3 regions of the Planococcus donghaensis genome follow, and region 3 is predicted to be linked to each of the others. Evidence: predicted binding sites of a transcription regulator. Region 3 holds the regulator's gene; each other region holds the start of a gene.
What was found. Region 3 encodes Rex, which represses fermentation and respiration genes when NADH is low (regulators of the CRP and FNR family bind a similar motif). Its sites were predicted from a motif close to TTGTGAAATATTTCACAA; they were not measured.
Positions count from the first base shown of each region.

Region 1: the regulator Rex is predicted to act here: its motif matches at 1,334-1,351, upstream of BCM40_RS04380 (cytochrome ubiquinol oxidase subunit I).
Region 2: the regulator Rex is predicted to act here: its motif matches at 1,189-1,206, upstream of BCM40_RS13010 (AtpZ/AtpI family protein).

Region 1 covers NZ_CP016543.2:894,836-897,106, reverse strand. The annotation lists gene BCM40_RS04380 (cytochrome ubiquinol oxidase subunit I) at 1-1,193, opposite strand, end outside; gene BCM40_RS04375 (NUDIX hydrolase) at 1,400-1,828, shown strand; gene BCM40_RS04370 (diacylglycerol kinase) at 1,875-2,271, opposite strand, start outside.
Region 2 covers NZ_CP016543.2:2,643,319-2,645,589, reverse strand. The annotation lists gene wecB (non-hydrolyzing UDP-N-acetylglucosamine 2-epimerase) at 1-1,001, shown strand, start outside; gene BCM40_RS13010 (AtpZ/AtpI family protein) at 1,357-1,578, shown strand; gene BCM40_RS13005 (ATP synthase subunit I) at 1,582-1,953, shown strand; gene atpB (F0F1 ATP synthase subunit A) at 1,981-2,271, shown strand, end outside.
Region 3 covers NZ_CP016543.2:535,312-537,582, forward strand. The annotation lists gene BCM40_RS02825 (ABC-F family ATP-binding cassette domain-containing protein) at 1-904, opposite strand, end outside; gene BCM40_RS02830 (redox-sensing transcriptional repressor Rex) at 1,037-1,669, shown strand; gene BCM40_RS02835 (twin-arginine translocase TatA/TatE family subunit) at 1,760-1,936, shown strand; gene tatC (twin-arginine translocase subunit TatC) at 1,967-2,271, shown strand, end outside.

The DNA.
Region 1 (2,271 bases), 360 kb from region 3:
CTTGTGGTCGCTGCTTGATCAACTGTCATGTATCCTCTTAACACCCAAGGCTGGCGTCCGACTTCTGTAAACCACCATCCTGCTTCTATAGCGATAAGCGCTAAGGGTCCTCCGGCAATAAGTAGCCACTGGAACCATTTTGCGCGAATAAACGTCCACTTGCGCCATACAGCTACAACATACACAAAAGAGAAGAACGCTAACCACATGCCAATCATCACCATCGTATCGAACAGGTAATGAATCCACAGCGGTGGCCTTTCGTCTTCTGGAAATTCATTAAGCCCTATCACTTCTGTAAATGGATTGCTGTGGGCAAGAATACTTAACGCATAAGGAATCTTGATTGCGTATTTAGCTTCTTCACCATCTAGAATCCCAAAAAGAATTAAACCTGCCTCTTCTTCTGTTTCAAAATGCCATTCTGCAGCTGCCAACTTTTCCGGCTGATATTCAGCCAAATACTTACCAGAAAAGTCACCAATTAAGGCAGTTGCAATAGCGAATACAAGTCCTAATTTCATCGTTAAGAACAATGCTTTTTTATGATAAATATGGGTTGAGCCTCGCAATAGTCGAACTGCTGCAATAGACGCCAACACAAAAGCACTAGTCATAAACGCCGTGGACATTACATGCGCTACTTTTGTAGGGACAGCTGGACTAAACATCGCCAGTAAAGGACTGATATTAACCATTTCACCATTTAGTATTTCAAACCCTTGTGGTTGGTTCATAAAAGCATTGACGATGGTGATAAATACCGATGATGCTGCTGCACCAAGTGCGACCGGAATAAGGAATAAGAAATGCTTGCGCTGATCTTCAAAACGGTCCCATGTGTATAGATAAATACCCAGAAAAATTGCTTCAAAGAAAAATGCAAAAACTTCCATAAACAACGGCAATGCAATAACGTTCCCTGCCAATTGCATGAAATTCGGCCATAACAGCGATAACTGCAAACCAATCGCGGTTCCGGTTACAACTCCTACTGCGACCGTAATAACAAATCCTCTTGCCCAGCGACGGGCCATCAAAATATAATGTTCATCTTGTTTCTTAATCCCTACCCATTGAGCAATCATGATCATCAGCGGGACCCCTACGCCTATCGTTGCGTAAAGGATATGGAACGATAAAGTTAAAAGCGTTAGAATACGACTCAGAAAAGCTGGATCTTGAAATTCCACTCTACTCGTCTCCTTTTATAAATACTAGATTCATAGTTTCTATAGTCCTATTGTACATCAAACCGACTTTTCAAAACGCTTCCCAAGCCTTACTTTCAGAGCAAACTTTGAACGAGCTGTGACAAACAGAAAACGAAAAGAATTGAAATTTTTCTCAATTTTTAGTATTCTGTATATATACATTAAAGGAAAAAGGGTGATGCATCATGAGAACGAAACGGAAAGTATTTGCTTATATCACAAGAGGCGATGAAGAAAATCGCGAGTTGCTTGTATTCGAATACAAAGGAGAACCAGAAGTTGGCCTACAAGTACCAGGTGGAACCATTGAAGACGGGGAACTGTTAATCGATGCGTTATATAGAGAAGTAAAAGAAGAAACAGGATTACCACGTGATGTACTTGACTTTGTCGGCAAAATTCATAAGTACACATACTATCCTGAACATCAGGATAAAGCGTATGAACGGAATATCTTTCAATTTGAATACACGGGTGAACCCGTTGAACAATTTGAACATGTCATCAAAAGTCATGGCCGCGACAATGGAATGACATTACTGTTCCGCTGGGAGTCACTTAATGATTTACCCCGACTTGCTGCAGAACAAGATAAAGCTATCGAGTTACTTTAACCAAACAAAAAAGTTGGAAACCAAATTTTTTCGGTTTCCAACTTTTTTATTTCCGATCTTTTTCATTTAACGAATCAATTGGAACATACATTTCAATATGACTCGCTAAGTTTTTGAATGTAGCCGGTAGCACGCCCCCGTACTCTCCGTCTAAATTCAATAGCACCCGCTCTTCAGTTGTCACTTTAATCGTACTTGCCTTAGCATAAATCACATGAGGGTCTGACAAATGCTCACCACGTAACGCTAAAGATGCAACACGAATAAATTCGGCCATATTCAGCTCTTTTAAAATCAACAATGTAAACTTCCCATCGTTAATGCTGGCGTCTGGCGCTAGTTTTTCAAACCCGCCAACTGAGTTTGTCAAGCCGATTAAAAACATCATCGCACTATCATCAAAAACTTGATCATCGTACTCTATGCGTACACGCGAAGACCGG
Region 2 (2,271 bases), 1.2 Mb from region 3:
TAACCGCACAGCATAGAGAAATGCTTGATCAAGTATTAGAGACATTCAAAATCACGCCTGACTTTGATCTGAACATCATGAAAGATCGCCAAACATTGACTGACGTTACGATGCGCGCAATGCAAGGCCTTGATACGATCATGAAAGAAGCAAAGCCAGATATCGTGTTAGTGCATGGCGATACGACGACAACTTTTGCCGCTAGTCTTGCTGCTTTTTACAACCAAGTAGCGGTCGGTCACGTAGAAGCGGGTTTACGTACGCATAACAAATACTCGCCGTTTCCTGAGGAGATGAACCGTCAATTGACGGGAGTCATGGCAGACATTCATTTTTCACCAACTGAAAAATCAGCTCAAAACTTGCTTGATGAGAACAAAAAACCAGAAACAATTTATGTTACGGGCAATACAGCAATCGATGCTCTTCAAACGACAGTACGTGAAACGTATTCGCACCCAATTTTAGAGAAAATCGGGAGCGATCGGATGATTTTGCTAACCGCACATCGACGTGAAAATCTAGGTCAGCCGATGCGCAATATGTTTCGTGCGATTAAGCGCTTGATTGAAGAGCATGACGATATTCAAGTGGTGTATCCAGTACATATGAACCCGGCTGTTCGTGAAGTAGCAGACGAAGTATTAGGTCGCGATTCACGCATTCACTTGATCGAACCACTCGAAGTTTTGGATTTCCACAACTTTGCAGCTCGCTCATTCTTTATTTTGACCGATTCTGGTGGGATTCAAGAAGAAGCGCCATCGCTTGGTAAACCAGTTTTGGTGTTGCGTGATACGACTGAACGGCCTGAAGGCATTAGTGCAGGAACGTTGAAGCTAGCTGGTACTGATGAAGAAACGATCTATGGATTGGCGAAAGAATTGTTAACGGACGAAGCTGCGTATAAAGCAATGTCTCACGCATCTAATCCTTATGGAGATGGAAAAGCATCTGCGCGAATCGTAGAAGCGTTGCATACGTATTTTTCAAAACTGTAAGTAAATCGGCCGACTTCACTTTTTTTGTTGGCTAGTTGCACCGGTCAGCTCTTAGGGGTCTTAAGTCAGCCTGGCTTTGTGACAAAAAGCGCCACGATGCCATTCTGTCTTAAGTCCGTCAGAGCTAAAGTGGCCGAGCCTACTTTTCTTGTTGAAATTTGTCCACAATATGTCAGAGGAAAATCGCTTGTGAAGTTTTTCACTTCTACTAATTGACATGATTTTACCCCTAATGTATGCTTACAAAGGGTATGCATGAGATGGTTTTCTTACATAGATTATGTAGGTGGAAGCCTGATGCGACTGCTCTTTTTGAGGGTATAATGTCAAATCAACGAGGTTCGAGGGGGTTGTCATGCGCCCAACAAAAAAGCCCTTACAAGCGATGGCGATTTACAGCGCCATTCTGTCACAACTTGTTGGGTCCGTACTCATCGGGGTGTTCACGGGTATGTGGCTTGATGAAAAGGTAGGAACCGCACCATTTTTCATGATCATCTGCCTATTCATAGGCATCACTGCCGGTGTTTGGGCAATGCTTCAGACCGTCCGCAAATTCGAATCAGGAGACAAGTAGAAAATGGATGGACTAAGGGAGATATATACAAGACTAAAAAAGATGATTATTTTCATTTTAGCGTTCTACGTTATTGGTTGGGGGTTTACCTCTTATCAAGAAGTGTTCGCGGGTCTCATAATCGGAACTTTGTTCGGCATTTATAACATGTGGATTCTTGTTCGGCGGATGGAGAAATTTGACCGTGCGGTGGCTGAAGGCTCGAAAGTTCGTTCGCTTGGAACGGCATTACGGTTTGCATCAGGTGTTGCTGCTGTGGCGATTGCTATTTTGTTCGCAGAGCATATTCACTTGGTCAGTACGGTAATAGGGTTGATGGTCCCTTATGCTCTGTTGTTAACAGAGCGGATTGTTTATCACGTGAAACACCATTAACAATGTGGAAAGAGAGGTGAAACTATCGTGGAACATGGCGCTCCTATGCTCGAGGTGTTCGGGATCTGGTTCAACCTATCGAACGTTATGATGCTACTTGTAGCCGCTCTTATCGTCTTCCTTATTGCTTTTGTCGCTACGCGGAATTTGCAGCTCAAACCAACGGGCATGCAAAACTTCATGGAATGGATCATGGATTTCGTGAAAGGGATTATTAACAGCAATATGGATTGGAAAGATGGTGGCCGATTCCATGTTCTTGGAATCACCTTAATCATGTTCATTTTTGTTGCGAACATGTTAGGTCTTCCATTTGCA
Region 3 (2,271 bases):
TTTGCAGAACTCTTCGCCGGCTTTGCGCCATTTTCGTAGTGGAAGCTCGTGCTAGGTTGCGCTGGACGTAATCTTCAAGCTTGGCTTTTTCTCCTTGCTGCTTTTCAAACTGCTTTTGGTCAAGCTCGTATTGTTTAGCTTTTTCGTTTAAGTATCGACTGTAGTTCCCGGTGTATTTTTTTACGCGATGACGAGACACTTCATAGACAAGCGTTACCACTTGATCGAGGAAATAACGGTCATGTGAAACAATAAGCAAAGCACCCGGATAATTTTTCAAATAATTTTCCAACCAGCTGAGTGTCTCAATGTCCAAATGGTTGGTCGGCTCATCGAGAATTAATAGCTCGGGTTTGCTAAGTAAATGCTTAGCCAACATAAGACGCGTTTTTTGGCCACCCGATAAAGATGTCACTTTTTTATCGTAATCATCGGGATAAAATTTCATGCCGTGAAGAATGGCGCGTGTATCCGATTCATATTGATACCCGCCAGCGTCTTTAAAGTCATGTTGCAGCAAGTCGTATTCTTTCATTACTTTGTCATTTTCTTCGGGATTGTTGTAGACATCGGGATTCGCCATTTGCGCTTCTAAGTGGCGAAGTTTCGCTTCTTGTTCACGGAAATGATGAAAAATTGTCATCATTTCATCCCACACTGTCGCATCTGATTCTAAATTGGTTTGCTGCTCTAAATAGCCGATCGACAAATCTTTCGGCATGCTGATGTCGCCGCTATCATAAGACATTTCTCCAGCAATGATTTTTAATAAGGTTGATTTTCCAGCGCCGTTGCGGCCTACTAATGCTACGCGATCGCGGTGTTGCACTTCTAATTTGACGCCTGAGAGAATCTCTTCTGCGCCAAAGGATTTATGGACTTGGTTTACTTGTAAAACAATCATGTAGGTCACCTCTATTCTCTTTAAGTGTAGCTGATAGGGCGGTTGTTCGCAATTGCACAAGTCTTTACATATCATGGCTCCTACTGTAAGATGAAAGCGATTTGACAACACCTCAGGAGGATGCGAAAGCGTATGTTACACGAGACATCTAAAATTCCGCAAGCCACAACAAAAAGGCTGCCGCTATATTATCGTTTTCTTCAAAATTTCGCGAACGCCGGACAAAAACGGATTTCCTCGCAAGAATTAAGTGAAGCGATGAAAATTGACTCTGCCACGATTCGCCGTGATTTTTCTCATTTAGGCGCACTTGGCAAAAAAGGGTATGGCTACGACGTTCAAGAATTACTGTTGTTTTTCCGTAAAACATTAGATCAAGACGAAGCGACCAATGTTGCATTGATCGGCGTTGGTGGACTTGGCAGTGCATTCTTAAAGTATAATTTCCACCGCAACCACAATACGAAAATCATTGTGGCATTTGATTCGAATAGTCCGTTAGAAGGCGAGAAAATCAGCGAGATTGATACGTACCATCCCGATATGATTGAGGAAAAGATTAAAGAATATGGTGTGGAGCTAGTTATTTTAACGGTCCCTTCTCGGTCAGCTCAAGAAGTAACAGACCGTTTAGCGAAAACCGATATAAAAGGAATCTTGAATTTCACACCAGTTCGAATTTCAGTGCCTGATCATATTCGTGTTCAGACCATTGATTTGTCAGTAGAGTTGCAAACATTGATCTACCAAATCAAGCAGCACTGACTTAAAACCTTCACATTTCCCCAGCCTTTCGAAATAGCCAAACCTGCTCGAATGATGTAAAATAGAGCCATAATACAGGAGGTGCAACGTATGCCAGGTCCAATGAGTATCATTATTATCGGTGTTGTAGCTTTACTTGTTTTCGGTCCGAAAAAATTGCCGGAACTTGGAAAAGCATTTGGTTCGTCTTTGCGTGAGTTTAAGAACGCTACAAAAGGACTTGTAGACGATGACGATGACAAAGTAGATTTGAAAAAGAAAGACTAGCAAAAGGAAATACGATAGGATGTTTGTCTAATGCCAGAAAATGAGATGACATTAATTGAACATATAGGAGAACTCCGAAAACGACTGACCATTCTAGTCGTTTTCTTTGTATTAGCGATTATTGTGAGCTTTTTCCTTGCACAGCCGCTAATTCAGTATTTGCAGTATACCGAAGAAGCAAAAAATCTTACCTTGAATGCGTTCAAAATTACGGATCCACTGAAGATTTTTATGCAAGTAACAATGATTTTAGCGCTAATTATCACGTCACCACTAATTATGTACCAATTCTGGGCGTTTATTAGCCCGGGACTTCTTGATACAGAACGGAGAGC